4 regions of the Bacillus sp. 5RYD7K genome follow, and region 3 is predicted to be linked to each of the others. Evidence: riboswitches for the same ligand, from Rfam matches in the RefSeq annotation. Region 3 holds a riboswitch; each other region holds the start of a gene.
The links. A riboswitch is a leader RNA that binds a small molecule or an ion and turns the genes downstream of it on or off. The one in region 3 is predicted to bind S-adenosylmethionine.

Region 1 (7,830 bases), 700 kb from region 3:
GAGCCTTCGGGGCGTTTCTGTTAAGAAGCATATTCAGGCAATGATTTATCGTGTTTTGCCGTTTTCTCTTCAGGTATTTTAATTTGATTTGTCAGGATTGCACTTGCGAAATAGAGTGCTGCGAAAATCCATACTACACCTTGTGTGCCGACAAGCCCGATAAACGCCCAGGCAAGCGCGGGTCCGACAAATGCCGACAGGCCCGCGGCCAGATTTAACACAGACATGGCAGCACCTTTATCGCTGCCCGCCGCTGTCGGCACGATAGCTCCGATCGGAACGAATCCGGCCAGAAGCCCTCCCCAAATAAAGCCGACAATGCTGACGAAAAGCAAGTTCCCATGTGATACAACAGGAGCATAATATAATAAAAGGGTAAAAATGCCGCAGCCCGCTCCCCCGAACCACATGACTGTCTTTTTCCAGCCGAACGCATCGCCGACTGTGCCGAAGATTAAGTTAAAGACGATATTGCCAAGAAAGATCGTGCCCCAAATCTGCAGCCAAACATTTGTAGAAATGCCGTGCTGCGCCATATGCATTGGGAGAAATACCGGAAATCCGTATGTACCGATGCTGTTAATGATCCGAATGATCCCCCCAGAGAGCACGCGCGGATTTTCAGCAAGGATGGTGATTCCCTTCATTAATTCCTGCGCCTTTTCCCGCTTATCTGCCTTTTTCTTTTCAAAGCGGTCCCTATTTAAAATCAAAGCAAAAAACGCGCCGAGGCATACCCAAAAAATCGAACTCCACAGCGTATTCAAATAGCCGAAAGATTTGATGGCCCAGCTAGAATACCAGGCTCCGAATACAAACATGCCGCAGCAATAAGCAATCCAGAACCAGCCGACCGCCGTACTGAGCTTGCTTTTCGGCGACCGGTAAATCACCCATGTCAAAAAAGAATAGGCAAACAGCGGATAGCCCAGCCCTTTAATAAAATACGTGACATACATCACCGGCAAATTAAGATTTTCAAATCCGTATGCGATAAACGCGGCTGTTCCGATAACGTAAAATAACAGCCCCATAAACATCGTCCGCTTTGCGCCGAAGGCTTCGAGACAGACGCCTGAAAACCAAGACGCCACAGCGAGAGAAATACCGTAAACCGTAAACAGGGATGCTGATTGCTGTACCGTCAAGCCGTTTTCAACTAAAAACGGGCTGAGCCAGCCTTGTTCAAGGCCGTCCCCCATCATAAACAGCACGACCCCTAAAAATCCCCAGGCAAGCTGTTTCGGAATTCCTATTTTATTAAGCATTTTTTGTTCCTCCTCAGCAATCTTTCATGTTGTCATCTCATCCCCAAGTCAGGCTTTCACCGCTGGGCTGAAAATGCGCAAATAATTTTTGCGTCTGTTTCCATTCTTCATATTGGAAGAGATCCGTCTGATCCGATTCCGGTTCAATTACCTTTATGCGGTTCGAAAGTTCTTCTTTCACACCGAGAGCTTCGTTGCAGATCATCGCCGCCCCCATTACGGATGCCTGGCTGAAGCCTTCTCTCTTATAGATTTTCTTTTGGAGAAGGTTAGCAAGAAACTGCGTCAAAGCATCACTTTGGAAACCGCCGCCGCACACCTTCACATCATCTTGTGAAAAGGAAGACACCTGTGTTAACGCCTCATAGTTCCATTTGATTGAAAAAGCGATTTCCATCAGAGCGGCTTTGACAAAATGCGCTCGGCTTAAACTTTGGGACAGCGGGGCATCAAAAATAAATCCGCCTTTTGCGAGTGCGTTTTTCTCAGACGATAAATAGGAGCCTAACGCTGAAACACAAGCTTGATCATGTTTCGGCAGACTGGCGATTTCCCGTTCCATGACGCTGTAGGATTCATTCGGATAAAAAATGGATTTTAATTTTTGATAATTGAGTCCCGTTACACCCGGATTCGTTTCAAGAAGCCATTGACCTTCTTCTGTATGGCAATTCAGCCATGCATTCTCTAAACTTTCGGTTCCGGTCTCCGCTGTTATCTTTGTAATCGGCGTCGTTGTGCCGGATACGATGACGATATCTCCGGGCTTTGCATCTGCACTTTTGATGGCAAGCTGTGTGTCTCCCCCGCCTGCAATCACAGGCACTCTTTCAGAAAGACCGAGAACCGCCGCTTTCTTAAACGTTAACATTCCGACCACCGTCCCAGATCGGACGAGTGAAGGAAGAATGGCAGAAGGCACCCCGAAGATGTTGCATAATTTCTCTGACCACGCCTTTTTCCTTACGTCAAACAGCAGTGTTTCAGCAGCCTGTGACGGTTCATAGCTTAAAATACCGCTCAGCTCAAATGTCACCCAGTCACTGATGCTTGTGATGTACTTCACTTCTTTCCATAATGACGGCTGTCTTTTTTTTAACCCGACAAGTTTCATGGCGGAAAATAAAGCGCTCGGAAGGCGTCCGGCGCGCTGATGTACTTCTTCTTTTAACTCGATCTCTCCCTCCCATTCGCGCCCTCTATTATCAATGTTGGGCAGACCGAGAAACGCCTTTTTATCTTTATTAATCAGAACAATTCCCTGCCTCTGGCTTGTTGAGGTGATTCCGATTAATGTAATATGTGGGCTTTTGGCAATAACCTTCCTTGCCATAGCGCTGATTTGCTTCCATAACCCTTCCGGTGAGAAATATCGTCCGTCCGGATAAAGCGGATCCGTCACATATTCAATGTCTTCCCTTTCCAATGCTGTCACATCGCCGCCGGCAGTCACAACCGCGACTCGCGCATTCCCAGTCCCGATGTCAAATACAAGGTAGCCTTTTTGTTCAGCCATTACAGCCTCCTCCTTTTTCTATCCTTCCATCTCAAGTTCTCTTTTGTTATAAAGTTCACGTATTGAGCAGGTTTGATCTTGTTTCCATTTGAAAAGCGCTTCATTTAAAATCTTCACATGATGATCCTCCACTTCAAATGTTGCGCCCGCTAAATGGGGAGTCGCTAACACATTCGGCAAAGAGATCAATTCATAATCAGAAGATTCAGGCGGTTCGTGATAAAACACGTCAAGGATCGCTCCCTTAATCCGCCGTTCTTTCAGCACCCGCAGCAGCTCTTTTCTGTCTGTAACCGCCGCTCTTGATGTATTGACAAAAACAGCTTCTTGCTTCATCAATTGAAAATGCCGGGCGCCGATCAGGCCGATGGTTTCATCGGTGCGCGGCAAATGAACGGAGACAATATCACTTTCAGAAAATACCCGTTCAATCGTCGTTTTTTCATACTCCCGGTTCTCATGATTGACAAAGGGGTCATAGTACAGCACCTTGCAGTCAAAAGCCGTCAACAGCCGGGCGATTCTCTGTCCGACAGCTCCGAAACCGATCAGGCCGACTGTTTTCCCCGTCAGCTCATTTCCCCTGAATTTGACGTAAGCCTGCAAATAATCACCATTCCACTTCCCGTCCTTCAGCCACTGATGAGAAGAATACGTGTGGCGCAAAAACGAAATGACATTTCCGATAAACATTTCAGCAACAGCCTGGGCATTGCGGGCCGGTGTATAGAAGACAGGGATATTTCTTTTAGTCGCCGCCGTGATATCCACATTAGACGGCATCCCTCTGCAGACGCCGATAAAAGCGGAATCCGGCAATATATCAATCACTCGCTCTGATACCTCATCAAGTTCGGTAATAAGCCCCGACGCGTTTGTCTCTTGAATCATCCAGATTAATTCATCTTCCCGATAGGCCCGGCCGTGCTTCTTCCACGGCAGGTGCACAGTCCGCCCGAACAGATCTGTCAGCTCCTTCAGCCCCTCGTCGTGATAGGGTGCGGTAATTAAAACCGTCATGGTGCAAAACATCCTTTTCACATAAATTTTTTCACAAAAAAATCTCTTTCCCCGAAGAAGGAAAGAGATTCATATACCGTCTTTATCCGCTTGAAGCGCACAAATATGTATAGACCATTCTTTCCTATCTTTCAAGCATACGCTTGCTGGAATTGGCACAATAAATGTTGCCGAGGTTTCATAGGGCCAGTCCCTCCACCTCTCTTGATAGAAAATAAAATGATGAAATTGTCAGGCTTTTAAAAGAATAAACTCATCATAGATAAGTCTTTCCGTGATGTCAACACTTTTTTTCTGAATTGACGATCTATTTCGAAATGTTATAATGCTTACAATATAAAAAAAGAGGAGAAATGGGCTATGAATTCTGCTGCAAAACAGCCAAACGGGGTCTTTAAATCGGTGTGCTCACTGGACTGTCCCGATCAATGCGGCTTACTTGTGACAAAAAAGGACGGAAAAATCGTTAACATTCAGGGAGACCCGGATCACCCCGTCACATCAGGGAATATTTGCAACAAAGTCAGACACATGGCTGAGCGCATTTATGATGAAAAACGTTTAACCGTCCCGTTAAAACGGATCGGCGAAAAAGGTGAAGCCGTGTTTACGCCTATTTCATGGGACGAAGCAATCAATACGATCAGTGCGCGCTGGAAAGAGCTTATTGCCGAAGAAGGAGCGGAAAGCATTCTCCCGTACAGCTTTTACGGTAATATGGGAAAACTGGCGGCAGAGGGAATGGACCGCCGTTTTTTTCACCGACTTGGGGCGAGCCAGCTCGAACGGACGATCTGCAGCAAAGCCGGATCTGAGGGCTATAACTATACAATGGGAGAAGGCGCGGGTACTGACCCGGAAGAGACCATACATGCAAAGCTCTTTATTTTTTGGGGAATCAATGCCGTCAGCACGAATATGCATCAGGTCATGATTGCTCAAAAAGCCCGGAAAAAAGGAGCTAAGATTGTCGTTATCGATGTACATAAGAACCAAACAGGCCGGCTTGCCGATTGGTTTATTCCCATTCGCCCCGGCACAGATGCCGCACTCGCTCTCGGTATCATGCATGTTTTATTTGCCGAGAACCTTCACGATGAAGCATTTCTCACAGAATACACCGAAGGCAGTGAAGAATTAAAAGCGCATGTCAAACAGTATGATCCGGAAACGGTTTCTGTTATGACAGGCGTTAAAGCAGACGATATCAGACGCCTTGCGAGAATGTACGGGGAAACCTCCCCTTCCCTTATCAGAATCGGAAACGGCATTCAGCACCATGACAATGGCGGTATGATCGTCCGCACCGTCGCCTGCCTTCCGGCTGTGACAGGACAGTGGCTCCGCACCGGGGGAGGCGCAATCAAGCACAACAGCGCGGTATTAAACTATAACAGACAAGCGCTCCAGCGGCCTGATCTGCTTTACGGCAGGAAGCCAAGATCATTTAACATGAACAGGCTCGGAAGCGTTCTTTTAGAAACAAAACCGCCCGTGCGCTCCTTGTTTATTTACGGAACCAATCCCGCGGTAGTTGCGCCGGAAGCGAATAAAGTCAGAAAAGGCCTGCAGCGGGACGATTTATTTACAGTCGTTCACGATCTGTTTTTAACGGAAACCGCCAAATATGCGGATATCGTTCTCCCTGCTGCATCTGCTTTTGAAAACACGGATTTTTACACGTCTTACTGGCACCATTTTATTCAGCTGCAAAAACCGGTGATCGAACCATATGGGGACAGCAAATCGAATACGGAAGTGTTCCGTTTGCTTGCCGGGGCGATGGGCTTTACCGAGCAGGAGCTTCAGGATTCCGATGAAGAATTAATCAGACAGGCGCTGGACTTTCCCGCCAATCCGTATATCGAGGATATTGATTACGATTCGCTTTCATCCCATTCTTTCATGAGAGCGAAACGGAAAAAACCGCTTTTTCCGGGCAAGCTCAAGACACCGAGCGGAAAAATTGAGTTATATTCTGAAAAGATGAAACAGGACGGTTATCCGGCGCTGCCGACGCACATCCCTCTTGAGAGTGATGATAATTTCCCGCTGTTATTTGTCCCGGGACCGAATCATAACTTTTTAAACTCGACATTTTCGAATAATGAAAAACACGTAAAACTGGAAAAAGCGCCAAAGCTTTTTATTCATACAAAAGATGCTGAGCGCCGGAACATCGAAGACGGGGAAACCGTGAGAATTTGGAACAACCGCGGCGAATGTGAATTGACAGCTTCAGTCGGCGAACAGGTGCTTCCCGGCGTTGCAGTCAGCCAAGGTCTTTGGGCCGACGCGGATGATAAAAAACAGCTGGTCAATTCACTCACTCCCGATCGGCTTGCAGATATGGGCGGAGGCGCTGTTTTCTTCTCCGGAAAGGTGCAGGTGGAAAAGATCGGAAAGCAAAAATAAGCTCCCCCGCTCTTACTGAAGGTGAATCCTTTCGGCGGAGACCGTATAAAACATAATGACTTTTATTGGAGGTTTGCTGTATGGATATCATTACCGGCATTGGCATCGCTTTAGCCGGATATTTCATAGGAGACGGATTAAAAAACTTTAAATCACCTGATCCTCATGAACACACTGACCAAATTCTCATTAAAGAAAAAGACTTACACTATTATATTGGCTATTATTTAGGCGTGACTAAGGAAGAAGCAAAACATATCGTGCCTGACACTTCCGACATTCCGCATATCACCAGAAACGGAAAGCGGTATGTACAGAAAACTGCATTAAGAGAATGGCTGACTTCCATGCTGGAAAAAGAATAACAGCTGCCGTGAATAGCGGGAAGAGAGTTCTTCTCTTCCCGTTCATTAAGATTTGCCGCCCTGCCTCTCTTCAACCCCAAACATACGAGAGATATCGTTCTTACTTAACGAAACATCCCCTTCTTTGGATCTCAAATAAAACCCTTTCGTATATAACCGTATGACTTCCTCGTATGCAAGCTCATGACGAAGGACCGCCATTAAACGCCCGTCTTTTTCATCCTGTTTATTGAACCATTCATACTGTTCTGACCAGTTCACTTTCTGCATGTCAAACACCTTCTCGCATTTATTATACTTATTTCACCTTTTGAAAACACTCCGACTGCCTGTGACATTAGTAAAACAGCCATACCTCCCCCCTTTTAGTCACCAAGTTGACTTATTTCCTATTTCGATGTATATTGTAATTGTCAACATGGTGACAATTTAGATTGGAGATCACTTATGGATATTAATTTACTAATGAAAGAACTGCATTTTATGCAACAAAGTTACGCATCACTGTTTTCGGTCGTCAATAAGGTGCAAACTCGCGGAGACGAATACTTAGACATGTTGACTTCCCGACAGCACATGACTCTTATCGCTATTGCCCATTTACCGACGGAAGATACCACACTTATGAATATCGCTAAAAAGCTGGGCACAACAAAACAAACCGCTAACAAATTAATTTCAAGCCTCGCGAAAAAAGGATATGTTCGCACTGTATCAAGTAAACAGGATAAACGTTCAATCAATATTGAGATTACCCCTGAAGGAAAAAAAGCGTTAATTTCCTGTTCAGAAAAATCCATCTATTTTTTAGCGGATATGTTTCATGAGTTCACAACTGAAGAAGTTGAAACATTCTGGAGGCTATTGCAAAAACTTTATCGTTTTGATGGTGAAAAACAGGATGGTTTTGAAGGAAAAGCACATTTGAAAGTTGAAGACCAGGCTCAATTCATCTTAGATGGCTATGAAGAAAAAATCATGGCTGAATTTTCAAAACGGCGATACGGGAGTGCAGACGATGAATAATATGCTTTATCGAAAAGTAAAAGAGGCAGAGAATAAGATAAAGGAAAAAAGCTATGAGCTGAAAGATAAAATTGATCAATTTATTTCTCATGCCAAATATAAAATTCATTGCAAACGCAAACTGGACCGAGCCGGCAATTATATATCAATTGCCATTGGACTCTTTATCCTAACTGCCTCGTGGCTGACCGAAACACAATGGCTGCTTTGGATAGGTGCC
Region 2 (7,830 bases), 150 kb from region 3:
GAGATCATCAGAGCCTTTTTCCAGCTTGTTTCCTTCATTGCCCCGTTTTTTTAAATACTCGGAAAAGCCCATTTTGCTTTCGGCGAAGGTGATGGCTTCAACGGGCTTCATTGTCCGGATGCTGGCGAAAAACGGAACGATCTGCTTGATTTTCCCTATTTGAAACGGCTTCAGGTCAGGCAGTTTCGTCAGCGCCTTAATCATCGTGCAATCTTCTGTGATTGACAGCGCCTTTAGCGTTTGCAGGGCGGATTGCTTTAAAAATAAGGCCGGAAGCAGATCTTTCACTGCATCCGTATCATCCTCGTTCTGGCTCGCGTATAAGTAGGCGAGGATCTGCCGGACGATTCTGCGGCTGTAAAACGTCTGCACGCCCCTGTCGGCATGGTAAGGGATTGATGATTGATGCAGTCTTTCATAAATGGCCCGTCCGGCGCTGTTTGTCCGGTAAAGCACGGCAAAATCGCCAGGGCTCGCCCCGTTTTGAATTTTCTCTTTTATATCCGAAACGATCATGGTCGCTTCTTCTTCCTCATCGTAAGGATAAAACATCACGGGATCATGAGCGCCGTCTTTGACGGCAGAAAGTGTTTTTTCATACCGTTTTTTATTTTTCTTTACGACGGTATGAGCGCTTGAGACGATCGGGTGCGGCGAGCGGTAATTTGCCGTTAAGTAAATGGTTGTTGCTGCCGGATAGTCTTTCTGGAAATCAAGGATGAAAGACGGGCTGCTTCCGCGGAACGCATAAATGGATTGGTCGTCATCCCCCACGCAGCACAGGTTATTCTCAGGGCTTGCGATCAGCTGCATAATTTTATACTGTACAGGATTAATATCTTGAAACTCATCAATCAAAATATGAGAAAATCTGTTTTGATACTGTGCGAGAATATCAGGCCTGCTTTTTAACAGCTCATAACAGCCTTGAGCCATGTCATCAAAATCAAACTGCCGATTTTCCCGCTTTTGCCGTTCATAATGTTCATAGAGCCTGTATACTTTTTTCTCCCAGTCATCCGCAAGCGGGATTGTCTCATGGGGGAGGTACGTGTTTTTCCAGCAGCCGATAAGCTGAAGCGCCTGGTCGACAGGAAACTCTTTTTCGTCCAAATGTTCTTCATAGAGCGCCTTTTTCACATATTGCTCTCTCTGCCATTCCATTTTTAGAAGCTGGCTGCCGTTCCATTTTGAAGAATCAAAATGATAGAGTATTTTATAGAAAAAGCTGTGGAATGTTCCCGTCACGAGGCGGGAGACTTTGCCGGCTGCCAGCCCGTACTCAGTCGCCATCCGCTCTTTCATTTCGGCGACGGCTTTTGTCGTAAAGGTCACAAGCAGCATGTTCTCAGGTGAAATGCCGAGATGTTCAATCATATGGGCGGCGCGGGCTGTCAGCACCCTCGTTTTTCCGCTTCCCGCTCCGGCGAGCACCAGCAGGGGCCCGTCGGTTTCTGTGACTGCCCGCATCTGTTCACGGTTCAGGCTGATACCGGGAAACAGCGATGTATCAGCCGCTTCAGATGTTGGGGAAAACGGCTCGGCTGCAGGCACTTTTTTCGGGCTTTTCCATTCTGAGACGATCGGTTTCGGATTCTCTGAAATCGCTTTTCCTTTCGGCAGGCGGAACATGCCGGCTTCCTTATACTCTTCCTTTTCCTTCTCCGCTTTTGGCTCCTTGGCCGCGCATGCTTTTTCACAGGCAGTAAAGTCTCCCTTTTGCCGGTGATAAAATGCCGGCTGCTCTAAAATCGAAAGCCGCATGAAGACGGGCTGGTCACAATGTGCGCAAAAAATATTTCCTTTCTGAGCTTCTTCAAAAAGGAATTGGTAATGTTCTCTAGAATATGTATGTAAATGTATCGTTCGGTTATTCAGTCGGGCGCATTTCAAAAAGGGGTCCTCCCATTAAAAGGTGTTCATCCATTTGATAGACAAAGAATATCATAACAAAAGAACCGCGTTTCAAAAAGTAAGATTAAGGGAAATGAAAAGCGAAGGGGAGGGGTACATATGATTTATGCAGGACGGATTCAAAACCAGCAGTATACTCAATACGCAAACCGGACAGCGGGTTATAGGCCTGATTACGCCGGCATTACGAAAGCGGCCGCCCTCGCCAATGACAGGCTGTACAGAGAGGTGGAGCGCCGCCAGGAAAACACCGCAGCCGCAGAAAAGAACGTACATGAGGAAAAACGTAAGCGCTCTCTTTCCCGCTTGCCGCAAATTATGGGAAAAGGCCGATTGATTAATCAATACGTGTGAAAAAACCCGGAAAATATCAAAGTGATGAAAAGATATCAAGATATCAGTATTGTCGTTCCGGGCCATGGCAGCCCGGGAGATGACCGTTTGCTGCCTCATACGATAAGTCTCCTGAAAGAAAAGCAATAAAGAAGACCGGCGCTCCCATTACGGAGTGCCGGCCTTTTTTATCTCTTTCTGATTTTCATAAAACAAAGGAAAGCAAGTGCAAGCGCCAAAACGGCATATCCCGCTATCGGCCAAACATGCTGATGAAATGAAGAATAATCTCCAGATATGACTTCCTGAGCCAGCTCGATCGAGTGGACAAACGGCAAGGCATAAGCGATATGTTTGAACGTCTCACCGAGCAGATTGACATCCATCCAAGCTCCGCCCAGAAATTGCACGAGTGTTATATAAATCGTTCCGATACCCGAAATTTGTTTGTCCGTAAACACAGCACCTAAACATAAACCGAAGAAAACGGACATCATCGCAATCGGCAGCAGTACAGCGATACCGGCGAGAAGATTGATCCATTCGGCTGACAAACCGGCAGCCGCTGCTGCGGTAAAACAAATGACAATTTGTAAAACGGCCAGCGGCAGCATCGGCAGTGCATAACCGACAACATAATCGGCTGTTTTTAAAGGGGAAGCAAACAAACGGGTCAGAAGGGCAGTCTGTTTGTCTTTTGCGATCAGCAATGCAGAGAACATCGTAAGGAAAGCAAAGCTGAAAACAATGAGCCCGGGTGCTAAATGCTGGACTTTAAAGGTGTCAAGCGGCGCATTTTTCTCAATCGCCGTAAACAGAAACAATAGAATAACAGGCAGTGCGATTCCAAGGATGATAGATAGGGGATCACGAAAAATCTCTTTTCGGTTGCGTATGGCGAAATCAAGCATAAAGACCCGCCTCCCCGTCACAAATCGCTAAAAAGGCATCCTCAAATGTGGCTGAATGAGTTTGCTTTTTCAGAGCCTCCGCCGTACCCAGTGCTTTTAATGTCCCATTTTCTAAAATGCAAATACGGTCTGCCAGGGCTTCGGCCTCTTCTAAATAGTGTGTCGTTAAAATAATCGTCATGTCCCCCTTTAATGCCTCAAGATTTTTCCACAACTCGCGGCGTGAACGGACGTCCAGCCCTAATGTCGGCTCATCTAAGAAATAAATATCCGGCTTTGTAATCATGCCCATGGCGATGCTGAGCCGGCGCTGCATTCCGCCTGATAATGTTTTTGTTTTTGCTCTTTCTCTCTCTTTTAATTGAAACAATTCGAGCATCTCATCCGTTCTTTTTTTTCCTTCTTTTTTGGGAATTCCATAGACTCCGGCTATAAACTCTAAGTTTTCCCGTACGGTTAAATGAGGGGCAATGGCTGTTTCCTGCGGAGATATATTCATTTTCGGTTTAATTTTATCCAAATCAGTCAAAATGCTGAAGCCGAGCACTGATGCATCACCTTCATCCGGAGAAAGGAGGCCGCAGAGCATGCTGATTAATGTCGTTTTTCCGGCTCCGTTCTCACCGAGTAAAGCGAAAAATTCTCCTTTTTCAACTGAAAAATCAAGGCGGTCAACGGCGGCGGTTTCTTTATAATGTTTCGTTAATTGCTTCAGCTCAATCGCGTGCATTTACTCATCCTCGCCATCTGCATCGATTGGCTTTGCGTTTAAAATATCTTTTGCAAATTCGAAAAAGAGTTCTTGTTTTACAAGTGCGATACCCTGCTGGTCATCCCCGAGCATAAGCAGTGAGTCCCCGGGATTTATATCAAAAACATCTCTTGCTTCTTTAGGAATGACAATCTGGCCTTTTGTGCCAACTTTAACGGTCCCGAATATATGCTTTCCTTTAGGTGCTGTCATGTGTATCCCTCCGTTGTGAGAATTGTATTTTTTGTATGAATTGTAATACTTCGTATACTAAACATACATCAACCTTCCATAAAATTCAATAAAATTCATGAAAAAGTAATATTTTCATAAAAAAGCACTCCTGCCATATCAACAGGAGTGCTTTTGATTTTATCGTTTGTGTTCCTTTATCATTTCCAGATGGGGGATGCCGGCATCAAGAAATTCTTCGCCGGATGTGACGCGGTACCCTTGTTTTTCATAAAACGGAACCGCCTGCGTCTGCGCATGTAGGATAAAGCTGCCGGCGCCCTGGGCGGCCGCCGCTTTTTCAAGCGCCTGCATAATGATGGCTCCGACACCGAGAGAGCGGTGGCTTTTCATCACGCAGATACGCTCTAATTTTCCGCGCCCGTCTTTCAAGCGCCATCTGCCGGCTCCGACCGGCTGACCGCCGTCATAAATGACAATATGCTCTGACGCGTCTTCGAATTGATCAATTTCCTCTTCTTCCGGAACGTGCTGCTCTTTAACAAAGACCTCTTTTCTGACGAAAAAAGCGTCGTTCAGATGTTTTTCAGTTTTTGCAACGATGGCTTCCAAACAGTTATTCTCCTCCGCCTAATAAAAATGTTTCGTACACAGTCCATGAGCCGTTATCCAGCTGATAGAGCAGGTGAAAACGGTCAATGACTTCTTCGTGGGAAATGTCCTGCATTTTCAGCTGTCCGAGTACGTCGGAATGTTCATCTGACGACAGCTTCTGGCCGACCGTGACATGCGGAACGAAGCTGTATTCCGGCTTACCGGATAATGCTCCTGAATAGCATTTCTCACTCAGGGTTTTTAATTCTTCCGTCGGCTCCGCTTTCATATATATCACATTATTCACAGGAGAAAACGAGCTGTATTTTGTGATCTTCAGAACGAGCGGGTGCGACTCTTTCGCCGTCTGTCTCAGCTGTGATACGATCTGCTCGATTTCCTGTTCTGTCGCTTCAAACGGATCTCTTACCGTCAGATGCGGCGGTATGAGCGCGTAGCTCGGGTCGTAGCGTTTCCGGTACGAATTTGCGAGATCCTGTAATTTTTTTGATGGAAATAAAACAATACCGTATTTCATGAAAGTTCCCTCCTTAATGAATGGTTACAGCATTTTTTTCAGCGCCGGCGTGATGAGCGGCTGCCAGTATGTCCATTTATGATCCCCGTCAAAGGTTTCATACGTGTATTCAGACTGTTTGCTTTCCAGCAGCTGTTTGAGCTCTTCGTTCGGCGCGGTGAAATCAAGCACCTGGCCGTCCGTCGTATGGACGTCGGTTTCTTTTTCTCCGATTTGATGATAAACGGATATCTGTTTGAGGTCTTCCGACTGCCGGACGGCATCCAGCACGTGCCCGTCAACATACGGAGACTGCATGATGACGTTTCCAAACATGTTCGGATAGTCAAGCGCCGTCATGAGCGAGACGGTTCCGCCGAGGGAATCCCCGATCATGGTGCGGCCGTATCCGACTTGATAAGTCGGGTATTCTTTGTCGATAAAAGGGACGAGCTCATTTGCGATAAACCGTTTATATGAGGCGAACTTAGAGCCTTCGGGATGGTATGTGTTTCTTCGCTCCCGCACATTTTTATATGGGACGCCGATAATGATGCAGCGGTCAATTTCCCCTTTTGACATGAGCTCTTCCGCCTGCCGCCCGATTCTCCCTAATCTGAAATAATCATGGCCGTCCTGGGCGATGACCGTATGATACTTATACAGAGGGGAGTAAGTGTTGGGCAGGTAGACCAGAACGGTCATTTCTTCTTCAAGCTCATGAGAGAAAAGTTTTTTCTCATGAATGATTCCGGTTTTCGGTGCCACTTTGCATTCCTCCAGGCCGCTTCTTGTCTTGATGGTTTTTCCCTATTGTACCATGAATTATTAGAAATTTCTTTCTTCAGATGCACTTCTTGCGAGAGTTCAGAAAATTAAAAAGTTGTTGAAATCCATTTTATAGTGCGTTAATATAGAACAATCAGAAAATACAAAACAATATTCTTATCACGAGAGGTGGAGGGACTGGCCCTTTGAAACCTCAGCAACCGGTTTGCTTTGCCGCGGGAAGGCAAAGTGCCAAGGTGCTAAATCCAGCAAGCGATTCACATGCTTGGAAGATAAGAGGAAGAGAAAAGCTCCTTCTTCTTATGAAGAGGGAGCTTTTTTATTTTTGAAAAAGGATGGTGCTTACTGATGACGCAGCATGTCGAAACAAAATTAGCCCAAATTGGAAATAGAAGCGAAGAAGCAACGGGAACGGTCAGTCCGCCGATTTATCTGTCCACCGCTTACCGACATAGAGGAATAGGAGAATCTACAGGCTTTGATTACGTGCGCACGAAAAACCCGACACGCCAGCTCGTTGAAGACGCCATCGCCGTGTTGGAAAACGGTGCAAGAGGCTTTGCTTTCAGCTCGGGAATGGCAGCCATTCAAACGATTATGGCTTTATTTAAAAGCGGGGATGAATTGATTGTATCCTCCGATTTATACGGAGGCACATACCGTTTGTTTGAAAATGAATGGAGAAAATACGGCTTAAGCTTTATTTACGATGATTTCAGCGATGAAGACTGTTTACGCTCCAAAATAACGGAAAATACGAAAGCGGTATTTGTTGAAACGCCGACAAACCCGTTAATGCAGGAGGCCGACATTGAAAAAATTGCCCGGATTACGAAAGAAGCCGGCCTGCTTTTAATTGTCGATAATACGTTTTATACCCCGGTCATCCAGCGCCCGCTTGAACTGGGAGCCGATATCGTCATTCACAGCGCCACAAAATATTTAGGCGGGCACAATGATCTTCTTGCCGGTCTTGCTGTCGTAAAGGATGAAGAGCTCGGCGAGATCATGTTTAATCACCAAAATGCGATCGGAGCCGTTCTCCCGCCGTTTGATTCGTGGCTTTTAATGAGAGGGATGAAAACACTCGGGCTCAGAATGCAGCGTCATGAAGAAAACGCCCGTGAACTTGCAGCATTTTTAGAACAGGAAGAAGAAATCGCCGACGTGTTATATCCCGGAAAAGGCGGAATGCTGTCTTTCAGGCTGCAAAAAGAGGAATGGGTCAATCCATTTTTAAAGGCGCTGAAAACGATCTGTTTCGCAGAAAGTCTCGGCGGGGTGGAAAGCTTTATTACATACCCCGCGACACAGACGCACATGGACATTCCGGAAGATATCCGTATCGCAAACGGCGTCTGCAACCGCCTGCTGAGATTTTCAGTGGGAATTGAACATGCAGAAGATTTGAAGCGGGATGTAAAGCAGGCATTACAGCAAGTAAAAGAGGGGGCCGTGTCGTATGAGTAATCAAAATTGGACGCTGGAAACCCAGCTCGTGCACAATCCATTTAAAACAGACGGAGCTACCGGAGCCGTCAGTGTGCCGATTCAGCATGCTTCCACATTTCATCAGTCTTCCTTTGAAGAATTCGGAACATATGATTACAGCCGCTCCGGCACACCGACAAGAACAGCGCTTGAAGAAACGATCGCAGGTCTTGAAGGCGGAACGAGAGGTTTTGCTTTCAGCTCCGGAATGGCGGCGATTTCGACGGCGTTTCTGCTCTTATCCCAAGGCGACCATGTTCTCGTCACGGAGGATGTGTACGGCGGAACATTCCGCATGGTGACAGAAGTGCTGTCCCGTTTCGGAATCGAACACACCT
Region 3 (7,830 bases):
GGAAGAAAGACAAACGTCCGTGAAAGACTCAGCGTGCTGCTGATGAAATCAAGATACCCGATCATGACGGCAAGCCCGCAGCTTGCCCCAAGCGCCCACATTTTCGGCAGCTTCGTAAAGGGATACAGCAGCAGATTCCAAAAGAATAAGCTGACTAAAAACCAGAGAGACCACTGCGGATCAATCGGATTGACGCTTGTCATGCTTTCATCCTGAATCAAATAGTAAAAAACCGAGTAGATGCCCTGAAAAATCAGGTACGGAATAATCAGCTTCACAGCCAGCTTTTTTACATAACCTTTCCGCTTAAAGTTTTTTGCGAAATAGCCGGAAACCAGAATAAAGGCCGGCATATGAAAAGTATAAATGAATTTGTAGAGATGGAGCATAAACTCATTTCCGTTAATAAATGACCGGAGGATATGGCCGAACACCACCAGAAAAATCAAGATAAACTTGGCGTTGTCAAAATAACTGTCTCGCGATTTTGTCATAGCATCACCTTCTCTTCAAAAATCATCCACTGCATGATTATTTCCTGATGATGTTCATTTTAAAATAAAAAACAAAAAATTGAAGGAGGAAAAAAGGGATTGTTAGGATGATGTAACGGGGAGGTAAGGATCGTAGAAAAAGACTCTAACTTGTCATATCATTGAAATTTTCTGAAATGTATAGGGCGAATGAAGGAAGATGAGGTATTTTGTAGAAATATTGAAGGATAGGTTTTTGAAGAAGGAGTGTACTGAATGGCTGAAACTCTGGATTTGCAGACAAAGGAGTCGCTGAAAGAGCAGCTGAAGCGGCTGAAGGAGGAAAATGACCGCCTGAAGAGTGATTTGAACCGGTATCATGTGATTATGAATAACACGCTTGATGCCATTTTTATATGCCATAAGGAAATGAAAATCGTCCAGGCGAACGAGGCCGCGGCCCGGATGATGCAGATTGAGGCAGAGCGCCTCATGAACCGCTCCGTTCTGGACTTTTTATATTCCGTGCCTCAGGAAGAACTGAATAAGGCCGTGAAAAAATTTTTGAAAAAGGGCTATCTGTGGAAAGAGGTGCCGATTAAGCTTGACAGCGGCGCGACGAAATACATTGAATTCCTCGCCAGAGACGGAATTGGGGAGGATTATTTTTTTGTGGTCATGAGGGATATCTCCTCTAAAAAAATCTTAGAGCGTGAATTCTCTATGAACGAGCAGCTGTTCAAAGATTTGTTTGACAGAGCTGTCGACGGCATCGTGCTGTTTGATAAGGACGGCGGGTTTATTGATGCGAACCTCTCTTTTTGCAAAAGCTTTGAGATCGGCCAGAATGAACTGTCCCATCTGTCGCTCCGCCATTTTACCGACGGAGAAAACAAAAAGCACCTGAAAGAAATCTGGGACACCCTCCGGAGAAAAGGAAACGCCAAAGGAGAACTGCCGGTCAAGCTTCGGTCGGGCGAGGAGAAGCTGTTTGAGTTTACGATTACGTCTAACTTAATCAGCGGGTTTTACATGTCTATTATGAGAGACATAACGGAGAAACGGTCGATGGAATTGAAACTTTTTAAAAGCGAAGAGCGCTTCCGCGAAATCTTTGAAAACGCCATGGACGCGATTGTCATTTGGAATGATGACGGAAAAATTGCCAAAGCAAACGAGTCGGCGTGCCGTATTTTCGAGCTGCCGATGGATAAGCTGACGGAAACGAATTTATGTACGTTTATCGTTGATCCGCAGAAAAAATACAAGCAGATTAAGAAGAAATATGAAAAATACGGGGAAATCCGGGCAGAGATGCTGTTTCAAATGGCAAACGGCCAGTACAAAGAGCTTGAGTTCACATCAAAACGAACCATACTCGAAGGCCAGCATTTAACCATTTTAAGAAATGTCAGCGATCGTAAGCGGATGGAAAAAGAATTGCGGGAAAGCGAGCTGAAATTCAGAAAAGTATTCAACGGCTCAATGGACGGAAAAGTCTTGTTTGACAACCAATTCCGCATAATTGACGCGAATCCTCTCGCAAGCCGTATACTCGGCATGCCGGATGATGAGCTGAGAGCGCATACCGTTCCGGATATTCTTTCTTTATTTGAAATTGAAAACGCGGGTGTACCCGCCAAAAAGATCGATCTGGAAGGAATGGATAATGAAATCCCCTTCCTGTTAAGCAGCAGTGACAGCCGCAAATTGGAATTTTCCTTCAAAAGGAATATCATTCAAAATATGAACCTGGCCATCTTTAAAGATGTCACCGAGGCCAAAGAGCTTGAGGAGAGGCTGCGGAAATCCGACACTCTTCACGTCGTAGGGGAGCTGGCGGCCGGCATCGCCCACGAAATCAGAAATCCGATGACTGCGCTGAAAGGGTTCATTCAGCTTCTGCAAGGAAGTATTGAAGGTGAATATTCCCTGTACTTTAACGTCATTACCTCAGAATTGAAACGCATCGAGTCTATCATTACCGAATTTTTAATTTTAGCGAAACCTCAGGCAATATTATATGAAGAAAAAGACGTGACGCAGATTATGAAAGACACGGCTGATCTCTTGAATGCCCAGGCCAATCTTGTCAATGTGCAGATCCATTTGAACCAGACCGGGAACATCCCGCCGATTTACTGTGAGCCGAATCAATTAAAACAGGTGTTTATCAATATTTTAAAAAACGCCATTGAAGTCATGCCGGGCGGCGGCAATATCTACGTGACGATCCAGCCTTCTGGTAAGGACCACATTCTGATATCCCTTCAAGATGAAGGAACAGGCATTTCTGAAGACAAATTAAAACGTCTGGGCGAGCCATTCTACACGACAAAAGATAGGGGGACGGGTCTCGGTCTCATGGTCAGTTATAAAATCATCGAAGAGCATCAGGGCCGCATTCATGTGGAAAGTGAAGAAGGGAAGGGCACGGTTTTTCATTTGACGCTTCCGATCCGGCAGAATACCGAAGAAAGAAGGAGCAGCGAATGATCTGCTTTATAAGTGTGAAAGCACCGTTTGGAACGGTCAGCCTGACGGAGGAAGATGGCTTTATTACCGGCCTGTTTCTCACCGGGCAAGATTTTGAGGAATGGCGGAAAGATACGCCCGGCGTGAAATCGTGCGAAACCGATTTGCTGTCGGAGGCGAAACAGCAGCTGACATCATATTTTTCCGGAGAGAGAAAGCATTTCTCTCTGCCTCTGAAACAACAAGGCACATTCTTTCAGGAAAAGGTATGGAACGCGCTGGCGATGATTCCTTACGGTGAATCACGAAGCTATGGTGATGTAGCTGAAGCTATCGGCAAGCCGAAAGCGGTGCGCGCCATCGGACAGGCCAATAAACGCAACCGGCTGCCGATTTTTGTCCCGTGCCATCGGGTAATCGGCAAAAACAGCGCCTTAACGGGATACGCGGGCACGAAGACAGATGTAAAAGCGGCGCTGCTGAACATCGAACAAATATCCTATAAAGAAAAATAAAGCATATGGCACGTTCCGTTTTTTCACGTCCGACATATCATTTTATTAAGTAAAAAAAGTTGGTCTGATGAAAAAGGAGGACGAAGCCTGATGAAAATGAGCCGTCCGCAAAAGATAGCCGGTTATGCAGAGCTGTTTTTTAAAATGCATCTGATTTCAGCCGCCCAAAAAGATGAAGTGATGACATTATGCAGACAAAAAAACCGCTGACATTGCCTGAGGCAACATCATCAGCGGTTTTTCAGCTCAGCTGGCAGTCTGCGAATAATTGTTCAATTTCTTCCGTGTAAGAACCCGTCACAATTCCTTTCTCGGTGATAATGCCTGAAATCAGGCTGCTCGGTGTGATGTCAAAGGCCGGATTGAAGACCGGCACATCTTCGGGAGCGGTGCGTATGCCGGAGATTTGTCTGACTTCATCCGGATCTCTTTCTTCAATCGGAATCTGATCGCCGTTTTCAATCTGCAAGTCAAATGTCGAAAGCGGTGCGGCCACAAAAAACGGAATCTGAAAGGCGTTTGCCAAGATCGCGAGGCCGTACGTTCCGATTTTGTTGGCCGTATCTCCGTTTTTAGCAATTCTGTCAGCGCCGACAATGACTGCTGAAATATGTTTTTCCTTCATTGTATGGGCGGCCATGCTGTCAGTAATGAGCGTGACATCAATCCCGCCCTGCATCAGCTCCCACGCCGTCAGCCGCGATCCTTGGAGAACGGGCCTTGTTTCACATGCGTAAATATGAAGGCCGAGGTCTTTTTGTTTCGCTAAGTAAAAGGGAGCAAGCGCCGTACCGTACCGGCTTGTGGCAATTGAACCCGCATTGCAGATGGTCATGATCTGGTCGCCTTTTTTAAAAAGGTGCAGCGCATTTTGGCCGATCATCCGGCATGTTTCTTCATCTTCAATCTGAATTTGAATGGCTTCATGAACGAGTGTTGTCTTCGCTTCATTGATTGAGATTGCATTCCTGATGGAATCCGTCAGTCTGTCAAGCGCCCAAGCGAGATTGACGGCAGTCGGTCTTGAGCTGTTTAAATATGCTTTGACATCGGCGAGCTGACGGCGGAAATCAGAAAGATCGCGGGTTTCAAACGATTTGGCGGCAAGCGCGAGTCCGAACGCCGCAGTTATACCGATGGCCGGAGCGCCCCTTACTTTCAGTGTGACAATCGCGTCGAATACATCTTCCTTTGTTTCAAGATCCGCATACTCAGTGACATCAGGGAGCTTTTGCTGATTTAAAATGCGGATGTGTGTTTCTTTCCATTCCACGGAACGGGGGATGGCAAATTCATTTGTCATGCTGCATCATTCCTTTACACGGAGCTTAAATTGATCCAGAACCTCAGTGATATGCTTCAGTTCTTTTCTGTTTTCGATATAATAGGCGCCGATTTCAAGCGCCAGCTTCTTCCGTTCAATTCGTTTATCAAACGGAGTGATTTCATCCAAGTCAGCCACATGGGCGAGCCCGATCGTGCGCCGGATCAGTTCGCATCCCGCAAAACCGACCGCTTCCTCAAACGCGTTTTTCAGTGTATCTTCCAGCAGGTGTCTGCAGGAAGGCAGGCAGTCTTTCTCCCATGCTTCACTGAATGTTTCTACAAATGTGTCCCATACGGCGGCGGTGTGGTCATATAACGGCTGTCTGTCGTCACCGTCCCGGCTGAGGGCGTTTAACAGCAGATTTGCGATAAATTGGCCGATGTCAAAGCCGATCGGTCCGAAGAAAGCAAACTCGGGATCAATGACCTTTGTTTCATGTTCATCGGCAAAGATGCTTCCCGTATGCAGATCGCCGTGAACCAATGTTTCCGCGGAATTCAGAAAGACGGCTTTCAATTCATCAGCGCCTTCTTTCAGCCGGGAATTGTTCCAAATTTTTTCTGCGTATGGGCGCAGCTCCTCTTCAAAATCGTTTGTTTCATGGTCGAAAAACGGTTCTGTAAACACAAGCCTTTCTGTAATATTGCAAAGTTCGGGATTTGTAAACTGCTTTGCGAGCTGCTGTTTTACTTTCGCATCAAGCGCATAATCGGATGAGTAAAAGAGCGTTTTTCCCAGAAACTCACCGATATGGGCTGATAAATTCGGATAATGTTTTCCTTCCATCAGTCCTTTTCTTGAGATCTTCAGATGCGAAAGGTCTTCCATTACCGTGACCGCCATTTCAGTATCGGAATAGTAAACGGCCGGAACGAGATGGGGCACGTGTTCGCCCTGGCGGATGAGGGCGCTGCTTTCGATTCTCGCCCGGTCAATCGTAAGCGGCCAGCTTTCCCCGACGATTTTCGCATAAGGAATCGCCTGTTTGATAATCAGTCCCTTTTTGTTTTCTTTATCGAAAACGTGAAAGACGTAATTTAAATTGCCGTCACCGATTTCACGGCATGTGAGAGTGCTTTTGCTTTGAAATAAGCCGAGCTTCACAGCTAACGCTGCGGCGGAGCTTTCCGTTAATTGTTCATAAAGACTTGTTTTAGTTGCAGACATGGATTTACCCTCCAATTATGTAGTGGCAGTAAGAGATCGTGACGGAGAATACGCCCGAAAAAAAAGCCTCCTTCTCTGAAAGAGAAGGAGGCCGAAACAGTGCAGTCCGCCTCTTATCTCTCAGATAACATCTGATGGAATTAGCACCGTGCCCTATGAGACAATCGTCTCGGCGCAAAATGTACGCGCCCCATTTCACAATGGAATTACGGTCGGTTGCTGTTGGGGTCAAAAGGCCAATCCCTCGCCCAACTCTCGATAAGAGAAAAATATATTGATTTGTATCACAATTCGGATTAATCAGTTGATGAAAATATTAGCAGGTGCCGGATATTCTTGTCAACATTTTTTTGAAAATTAATATAAATCACGCCGCAAATCTTTGAATACCGGGATGGTCTCGCGTACGGACGCGCTTTCTGAAACATCGATTTCCGCCCGGACTGCGCCTTCCGTCTGATCTCCTTCGGCTAAAATCCGGCCCCACGGGTCAATAATCAGGCTGTGGCCGGCAAATTCATTATCGGGATTTGACCCCGTGCAGTTAGAGGCCGCGACAAAACATTGGTTTTCAATGGCTCTGGCGACAAGCAGACTCCGCCAATGATCGAGGCGGGGCAGAGGCCATTCCGCAGAGATAAACAGGACATTCGCTCCTTGGGACGTATGCTTCCTGATCCATTCGGGGAACCGGATATCATAGCAGATCAGCCCGGCGCACTTGACACCGTCAAGCTCAAAGGAACCGTCACTGTTTCCTGCCGCCAAATGCAGATGTTCGTCCATCAGCTGAAACAAATGGGCTTTCTGATACCGCTTCACGATCTGCCCGCTGTTATCTGCGATGTACATAGTGTTATAGACGTTTTCGCCTTCTTTGACCGCAAAAGATCCGGCAACGAGGTGTACGTTGTATGCTTTGGCCGTTTTTTTAAGCCATTGTTCCGAAACTTTGCCGTTTTCATCCGCCAGCTGGTCAAGCCGTGTGAGATCATAGCCGGTCGTCCACAGCTCAGGAAGCACGATGACATCAGCATGGCGGCTTTCTTGCTCGATTAAAGTTTCTGCTTTTTTGAAGTTTTCTGAAGGATTTCCGTATGAAATATCAAATTGCAAACAGGAAACGGTCCATTTCATTTTTTATACACCTCAAGTTTCTCTTTACTTTTTTTATTTAACCATATATGATGATGGACTATCATTTCAAGACATTTTTAGAAGGTGAAAATATGAACTTTGAAGTCTCAGATGTACTCAAACAGCTGCCGGAACAATTTTTTGCATCTTTGGTGCAAAAGGTCAATCAAAAGCTGAAAGAAGGCAAAGACATCATCAATTTAGGACAGGGAAACCCCGATCAGCCGACGCCTCAGCATATCGTTGAAGAAATGAAGCGCGCCGTCGAAAGGCCGGAAAATCATAAATACTCATCATTCCGGGGCGCTTACAGCTTCAAAAAAGCCGCGGCTGAATTTTATGAAAGGGAGTATGGGGTGACGCTTGATCCGGAAACGGAAGTAGCCGTGCTGTTCGGAGGCAAGGCGGGGCTTGTTGAGCTTCCGCAATGTCTTTTGAACCCGGGAGATACCATTCTTGTGCCTGATCCCGGATATCCTGACTACTGGTCGGGGGTCGCCCTTGCGAAAGCGAAAATGGAAATGATGCCGCTGACGGAAGATAGAGGGTTTCTCCCCGATTACAGCGCAATTCCTGAAACGGTGCAGAACGAGGCGAAGCTGCTGTATCTCAATTATCCGAATAATCCGACCGGTGCTGTGGCAACAAAGGCGTTTTTCGAGGAGACGGTCAGCTTTGCGGAACAAAACGGCATTTGTGTCGTTCATGATTTCGCATACGGGGCCGTCGGTTTTGA
Region 4 (6,636 bases), 1.5 Mb from region 3:
CCCTTAAAATATATGACTAAAAAATCATCAAAATACTATTTTTCTCAAAATTGTATTGACTATAGGTTATTTTACAGTCATTATAGTATGTAGTTTTCAAGAAATAGTTTACATAGGAGGAAATATTATGGCAGGCAATTTAGTGTCTTGTAAGGCATGCGGCAAAGAAATCGCTAAAGGCGTTAAAAAATGCCCAAACTGCGGTAAAGATCAGAGAAACTTTTTTATGAGACATAAAATCATCACATTGCTTCTGGCAGTAGTGGTTATTATCATTCTCGTAAATCTCGGCGGCGGAGGCGGATCTTCATCATCTAAAACTGCGTCCTCAAAAGCTGCGGAGTCCAAGGAAAAACTGTATAACATCGGTGACACTGTTAAAACTGAAAAAACAGAAGTTACTGTGACGAAAGTGGAAAAAAGAGATTCAGTAGGCTCTCAATTTGTCGAGAAAAAAGCGTCTGACGGCGGCGTTATCGTAGCTGTTCAATACACAGTTAAAAATGTGTCAAACAAGCCGTTAAGCTCTTTCTCCATTCCAAGAGCGAAATTAGTAGATTCTAAAGGAACATCCTATGATTCAGATATTGATGCTTCTTCAAGCTATGCAACAGAAACAAAAGTAGACAACAGTAAAATTTTAAGTGACTTGAACCCGAACATTAAAGTTACTGACGTAAAAGCCTTTGAAGTTGATAAAAACGCATACTCTAAAGGCACTTGGAAATTAAAATTCAGCAACGATGTTGAAGTAAAAGTTAAATAATGACCGTAATAAAAGAGACCTTCGCCATTTGAAGGTCTCTTTCCTTTTACACCTTTTGATACCCGTTCACATTGGAGGACTGCCACTTCCATGAGTCGGCGCACATTTCTTCAAGGTCTCGCTTTGCTTCCCAGCCTAATTCTGCCTTCGCTTTTGCCGGGTCTGCGAAGCATGCGGCAATGTCTCCCGGGCGCCGGTCGGCAAAACGGTACGGCACTTCTTTTCCCGATACTTTTTCAAACGCCTTGACCATCTCAAGAACGCTGTAGCCTCTTCCCGTGCCGAGATTATAGGCGTCGGCGCCCGTTGTGTCCAGCACCTTTTCAAGCGCTCTGACGTGGCCCTCGGCAAGGTCAACGACATGGATGTAATCCCGCACGCCGGTGCCGTCCTTTGTCGGATAATCATTGCCGAACACCTGCAATTGCTCAAGCTTGCCGACAGCGACTTGGGCGACGTACGGCATTAAATTATTCGGGATGCCGTTCGGGTCTTCTCCGATCCGGCCGCTCGGATGCGCGCCGAACGGATTAAAGTAGCGGAGCAGCGCAATGCTCCATTCAGGGTCCGCCTTATGCAGATCGCGCAAAATCTGTTCCAGCATCAGCTTGGTCTGCCCGTAAGGATTGGTCGCACTTAACGGAAAATCTTCGGTGATCGGCGTTGTTTCCGGAACGCCGTAAACCGTCGCTGATGAGCTGAAGACGATTTTTTTCACACCGTGTGCCTGCATGGCTTCACATAAAATAAACGTCCCCGTCAGATTATTATGATAATAACGGAGCGGAACAGCCACAGACTCACCGACCGCTTTTAAACCCGCAAAATGAATGACGGCTTCAATCTCATTTGCAGCAAACACCCGGTGAACGGCGTCACGGTCAAGGAGATCCGCTTCATAAAACACAAGCCCTTTTCCGGTAATGTCTTTCACACGCTCCAATGCTTCCGGTGAACTATTTGACAGATTATCCAGAACCACGATGTCATAGCCGCTGTTTAACAGCTCGACACATGTGTGGCTTCCGATATAACCCGCTCCGCCTGTCACTAAAATCGCCATGAAGAAAGCCTCCCTATTGAATGAATTGACCATATTATATCGGTTTTTTCTTCCTCTATCATCCATTTTCAGAAAGTTTAATCGTTTAGTCATCGTTTCTTCATATTTTGTTTTCATTCGCGTAATTCAAACGGGTTGTGAAATAGAAATCCCTCCCCCGCACATGGTAAGATAAGACAAAGGAGATGACGGTATGAAAAACGAAATCATTGAACGCTTTACTTCTTATGTAAAAGTCGATACACAGTCTGACGAAAACAATGAAAACTGCCCATCCACCCCCGGACAGCTCACATTGGCCAACATGCTGGCAGATGAATTAAAGTCGATCGGCATGAAAGAAATCACAATCGATGACAATGGATACGTCATGGCGACTCTTCCGGCAAATACGGATAAAGACGTGCCGACGATCGGTTTTCTGGCCCACGTAGATACAGCGACTGATTTCACCGGAAAAAATGTGAATCCTCAGATTATTGAAAGCTATGACGGACATGATATCGTTCTGAATGACAAACTCAACGTCATCCTGTCGCCTGAGCAGTTCCCGGAGCTTTCCCGCTATAAAGGCCAGACGCTGATTACAACCGACGGCACGACGCTGCTCGGAGCCGACAACAAAGCGGGCATTGCCGAAATCATGACGGCAATGGCGTACTTGATCAACCATCCGGACATCAAACACGGGACGATCCGGGTCGCATTCACGCCGGATGAAGAAATCGGCAGAGGGCCTCACAAATTCGATGTCGGCCGCTTCAACGCCGCATTCGCCTACACGATAGACGGAGGCCCCCTCGGAGAACTGCAATATGAAAGCTTTAATGCAGCCTCCGCAAAGCTTACTTGTTACGGAAAAAGCGTTCACCCCGGAACGGCGAAAAACAAAATGGTCAACGCTTCAAAAATCGCGATGGAATTTCATCACGCGCTGCCGAAAGAAGAAGCGCCGGAATATACGGAAGGGTATGAAGGCTTCTATCACTTAAATTCAATGAACGGAGACGTTTCTGAAGCCGCCCTGTCGTACATCATCAGAGACTTTGACAGAGACCGCTTTACAGAACGAAAAGAATTTATGCAGAAAACCGCCGACGCGCTTGCGGCTAAATACGGCAAGGAAAGCATCAAGCTTGAACTGCATGATCAATATTACAACATGAGAGAAAAAATCGAACCGGTCAAAGAAATTGTCGACATCGCCTATCAAGCCATGAAAAACCTCGGCATCGAACCAATTATCGAACCGATCCGGGGCGGAACCGACGGATCACAGCTCTCTTACATGGGACTGCCGACACCGAACATCTTCACGGGCGGCGAAAACTTCCACGGAAAATATGAATACATTTCCGTCGACCATATGGAAAAGGCGGTAAACGTCATTGTTGAGATCGCCAGGCTGTTTGAAGAACGCGCGTAAAACCAAAGCTCCCTGCTTTGGTTTTTTTCTTTCACATGAAACCTTTCCTTCTTTCTTTCCGTATATAAGGTATGAAATGGAAAGAAGGAGTGAAGACTATGGCAAGAGGCACTGTAGCAAGAGAATTGAAAAAAACCTTAAAAGACCCCCGCGTTCTGGAGACGAAATCGAACCCTTTTAAAAAGCTGCGGAAAATGTTCAGACGATTTTTTGTAAGATAACATCTCGTTTTCTTACAAAAAATAAGGAAAGCGTTATCAAATCATAATCTTCCGTTAGAAGCAGTTATTTTGCATATCCCAGGATTTTTTAGGGTACTGAATAACACAAGGCAAACGAAAACACTGTATTAGTTAATTCGGCACTGCCAAAAAATAGTCGAAAAGTTATATAAACGATCATCACTCAGCAGCCGATACAATCTATAGAACCACAATAAGAGCAAAATCCACTGCAGATCATAGTCATTTTTACGGAAAATGTCTTTATTTTTTAAAAAAGTGACAATTGTTTGAATACTTTTCGTTTGTTTTTTCGTACAATAATAATACCAAAACTTTTTTTGGGAGGTATGTAAAATGATGCTACTTATTTTTGCTGCTTTGACAGGATACCTGGTTTTCTCTTTCAGTAAGGACAACCGCCGGAAAACGCCAAAGACAAGCCCGCTGGTGACAGCTGCCGACACGAATAACATCATTGATTTAAATGCGATCCGTCAGAAACGCCGGATGCCGCTATCATAAAAACGACAGCTGCCGCAAAATCGGCAGCCTTTTTTTGTGCACCCCTCCAATATGAAACCATCCGTCTCCTTTTTACGTACAACATAAAAAAGGAGTTTTTTTATGTATCATTTTTATATCAAAGAGCGGATGTTTACGTTTAAGAATCGGTTTCAAGTGTTTCTTGAAAGCGGAAAAGAAGTCTACAATGTGGAAGGAAAGCTGTTTTCTTTCGGTGATGAACTGAAGCTGACTGATTTGGACGGCCGCACGCTCGCCAGCGTCAGTCAGAAACTGATGTCGCTCGTTCCCCGTTACGAAATTTCCGTCGGCGGCAAGCCTGTATGCCAAGTCATCAAGAAAATGACGTTTTTCAAACCGAAATTTGAAATTTCCGGAGTCGGCTGGGATATTACCGGCGATGTGTGGGGACGGAATTTTCAAGTGACAGACGGGAAATCAAACCGGATGACCGTCACCAAATCATGGATGAGCTGGGGCGATTCTTATCATTTGGAGATTGAAAATGAAGAGGATATTGTTCTTTGTCTTGCGATCGCAATCGTAATAGATATGATTCTATTTGAGGGTGATAAATAAAAATATTTATCGAAATATATTGACAATATAAGATAATATACTAAGATTAAGAGTATTACAGTTTATTCTGAAAAATAGCATATTTCCTTATCAAGAGAGGTGGAGGGACTGGCCCTATGATACCCGGCAACCGCTGTTCAGCAGAATGGTGCTAAATCCTGAAGATAAGGTTGAGATTTGCGGACGCAAGCTCTTCCCTATCCAAGGGAAGAGCTTTTTATATTTCATTGAGGAAAGAAGGAATCGTTCATGTCACAGCAAAACACAGAACAACCATTGCACACTCTTCTTAGAAAAAACCCGCCGTTTCGCGCGGATCAGGTCGGAAGCCTGCTCCGGCCGGCGGCTGTGAAGCAAGCCCGCCTGCAAAGAGCGGCGGGTGAGATTTCGGCAGAACAGCTGCGCGAAATCGAAAACCAAGAAATCATCCGCAGCGTGAAAAAGCAGAAAGAAACCGGCCTCAATGTCGTGACTGACGGCGAATTCCGCCGGGCCTGGTGGCATTTTGATTTTCTCGAAAACTTAGACGGCGTCGAAGCGTTTACGCCAGATAGCGGCATTCAGTTTCACAATGTACAGACGAAAGCGCGCGGCATTAAAGTAACGGGAGATATTGATTTTTCTCAGCATCCGATGCTCGAAGATTATAAATTTCTTCACAGCATTGCCGGCGATGCTGTTCCAAAAATGACGATTCCAAGCCCGAATATGCTGTTTTTCCGCGGAAAATTGGAAAAAGCAGCGTATCAGAATAATTACAAACAATTTCAGCATGATGTATCAAAGGCGTATAAAAAAGCGATTCAAGCTTTCTATAACGCCGGATGCCGCTATCTTCAGCTCGATGACACCGCATGGGCCGTTTTCTTATCGGAAGCGGGGCTTCGCCAGATTGAAGCATTCGGAACGACGCCGGATGAGCTGCGCAGGCTGTTCGCAGCTTCTATTAATGACGCCATTAAGGATCGTCCTGCCGACTTGAAGGTTACGATGCATATCTGCCGCGGCAACTTCCAGTCCACATGGACGGCTGAAGGCGGATATGATGCGGCGGCGGAAACGATTTTTGACGGGCTTGACCTTGACGGATTGTTCTTGGAATATGATGATTCCCGCTCCGGCGGCTTTGAACCGCTCCGTTATGTCAAACGCTCTGATCTTCAGCTTGTGCTCGGTTTGATTACGTCGAAACACGGCGATCTCGAAGACAAGGACGCGGTTAAACGCCGGATTGAAGAAGCTTCTCAATATGTCAGCCTGGATCAGCTTTGCCTCAGCCCGCAATGCGGATTCGCTTCCACTGAGGAAGGAAACCTGATCACAGAAGAACAGCAATGGGCAAAACTGCGCCATGTCGTCGATATTGCCGGTGAAGTCTGGAAATAAAAAAAAGACACGCTAATAGCGTGTCTTTTCCGTTTTACAGCGGATCGGTCCCGATTAAAACTTCGATATCTATCGTGATATCAGCCGCTTTTCGGCCGATAAACCGCTGAATGCTTTCTTCAGTACATTTCCATGTTAGGGGCGTCATTTTCACAAGCCGTTCAAGATCAGGCTGCGATAACGTCTTCGTGTAACGCAGCCGTTTGCGCTCAAAGGTTTGAAAGCCCGCTTGGAAACGGCAGGCCGCTGAATCAGCGGTGTCATTCCGCCGGGGACTGTTTCCGAAAAAGAATTCCCTTACTTCCTTCAAATAATCACGCCGCGGCACCGCTTTAATGACTGTGCCACCCTTTTGTAAAAGCCTGCTGCATTCCTTGTAATTCCAAGGTGATAAAACAGACATCACGACATCAAAACAGCTGTCGGCAAACGGCGCATCCGCCACATCAGCGACGGCAAAAACCATTTGATCCCCGAAGCCCTTTGCCGCATGCAGCACACCTTCTTTCGAGAGATCAATGCCGATTCCCGTCACAGAAAAAGCGGGCTGCAGCAATCGGCATACGGCGGCTAAATGAGAGCCCTCTCCGCATCCCGCATCCAATACCGCCGCCTGTTTTTGCGGAGATTGCGTACGGCTGATGATGCCGGCGATCTCTTTTTGAACCGG

Region 1: another riboswitch for S-adenosylmethionine. It lies ahead of ACQE26_RS14375 (2-hydroxyacid dehydrogenase); the one in region 3 lies ahead of mtnK (S-methyl-5-thioribose kinase).
Region 2: another riboswitch for S-adenosylmethionine. It lies ahead of ACQE26_RS17835 (methionine biosynthesis PLP-dependent protein); the one in region 3 lies ahead of mtnK (S-methyl-5-thioribose kinase).
Region 4: another riboswitch for S-adenosylmethionine. It lies ahead of ACQE26_RS05180 (5-methyltetrahydropteroyltriglutamate--homocysteine S-methyltransferase); the one in region 3 lies ahead of mtnK (S-methyl-5-thioribose kinase).

The regions. Positions count from the first base shown of each region.
Region 1 is NZ_CP191200.1:2,808,793-2,816,622, reverse strand. It holds gene ACQE26_RS14385 (RbtT/DalT/CsbX family MFS transporter) at 21-1,268, opposite strand; gene ACQE26_RS14380 (FGGY-family carbohydrate kinase) at 1,306-2,784, opposite strand; gene ACQE26_RS14375 (2-hydroxyacid dehydrogenase) at 2,803-3,804, opposite strand; SAM riboswitch class I at 3,926-4,018, opposite strand; gene ACQE26_RS14370 (molybdopterin oxidoreductase family protein) at 4,165-6,219, shown strand; gene ACQE26_RS14365 (hypothetical protein) at 6,300-6,584, shown strand; gene ACQE26_RS14360 (hypothetical protein) at 6,630-6,854, opposite strand; gene ACQE26_RS14355 (MarR family winged helix-turn-helix transcriptional regulator) at 7,032-7,610, shown strand; gene ACQE26_RS14350 (hypothetical protein) at 7,603-7,830, shown strand, end outside.
Region 2 is NZ_CP191200.1:3,654,448-3,662,277, reverse strand. It holds gene ACQE26_RS17880 (ATP-dependent helicase) at 1-1,893, opposite strand, end outside; gene ACQE26_RS17875 (hypothetical protein) at 2,014-2,268, shown strand; partial or broken gene ACQE26_RS17870 (subclass B1 metallo-beta-lactamase) at 2,290-2,397, shown strand; gene ACQE26_RS17865 (ABC transporter permease) at 2,436-3,158, opposite strand; gene ACQE26_RS17860 (ABC transporter ATP-binding protein) at 3,151-3,888, opposite strand; gene ACQE26_RS17855 (AbrB/MazE/SpoVT family DNA-binding domain-containing protein) at 3,889-4,122, opposite strand; gene ACQE26_RS17850 (GNAT family N-acetyltransferase) at 4,282-4,713, opposite strand; gene ACQE26_RS17845 (YjcG family protein) at 4,718-5,233, opposite strand; gene ACQE26_RS17840 (esterase family protein) at 5,258-5,980, opposite strand; SAM riboswitch class I at 6,155-6,280, shown strand; gene ACQE26_RS17835 (methionine biosynthesis PLP-dependent protein) at 6,350-7,471, shown strand; gene metC (cystathionine beta-lyase) at 7,464-7,830, shown strand, end outside.
Region 3 is NZ_CP191200.1:3,503,848-3,511,677, reverse strand. It holds gene ACQE26_RS17015 (acyltransferase family protein) at 1-494, opposite strand, end outside; gene ACQE26_RS17010 (PAS domain-containing sensor histidine kinase) at 750-2,969, shown strand; gene ACQE26_RS17005 (methylated-DNA--[protein]-cysteine S-methyltransferase) at 2,966-3,463, shown strand; gene mtnA (S-methyl-5-thioribose-1-phosphate isomerase) at 3,705-4,766, opposite strand; gene mtnK (S-methyl-5-thioribose kinase) at 4,773-5,957, opposite strand; SAM riboswitch class I at 6,068-6,222, opposite strand; gene ACQE26_RS16990 (carbon-nitrogen family hydrolase) at 6,315-7,094, opposite strand; gene ACQE26_RS16985 (pyridoxal phosphate-dependent aminotransferase) at 7,187-7,830, shown strand, end outside.
Region 4 is NZ_CP191200.1:1,026,317-1,032,952, reverse strand. It holds gene ACQE26_RS05205 (DUF4352 domain-containing protein) at 227-766, shown strand; gene galE (UDP-glucose 4-epimerase GalE) at 813-1,829, opposite strand; gene pepT (peptidase T) at 2,023-3,255, shown strand; gene ACQE26_RS05190 (hypothetical protein) at 3,834-4,001, shown strand; gene ACQE26_RS05185 (LURP-one-related/scramblase family protein) at 4,104-4,580, shown strand; SAM riboswitch class I at 4,665-4,751, shown strand; gene ACQE26_RS05180 (5-methyltetrahydropteroyltriglutamate--homocysteine S-methyltransferase) at 4,830-5,966, shown strand; gene ACQE26_RS05175 (putative RNA methyltransferase) at 6,001-6,636, opposite strand, start outside.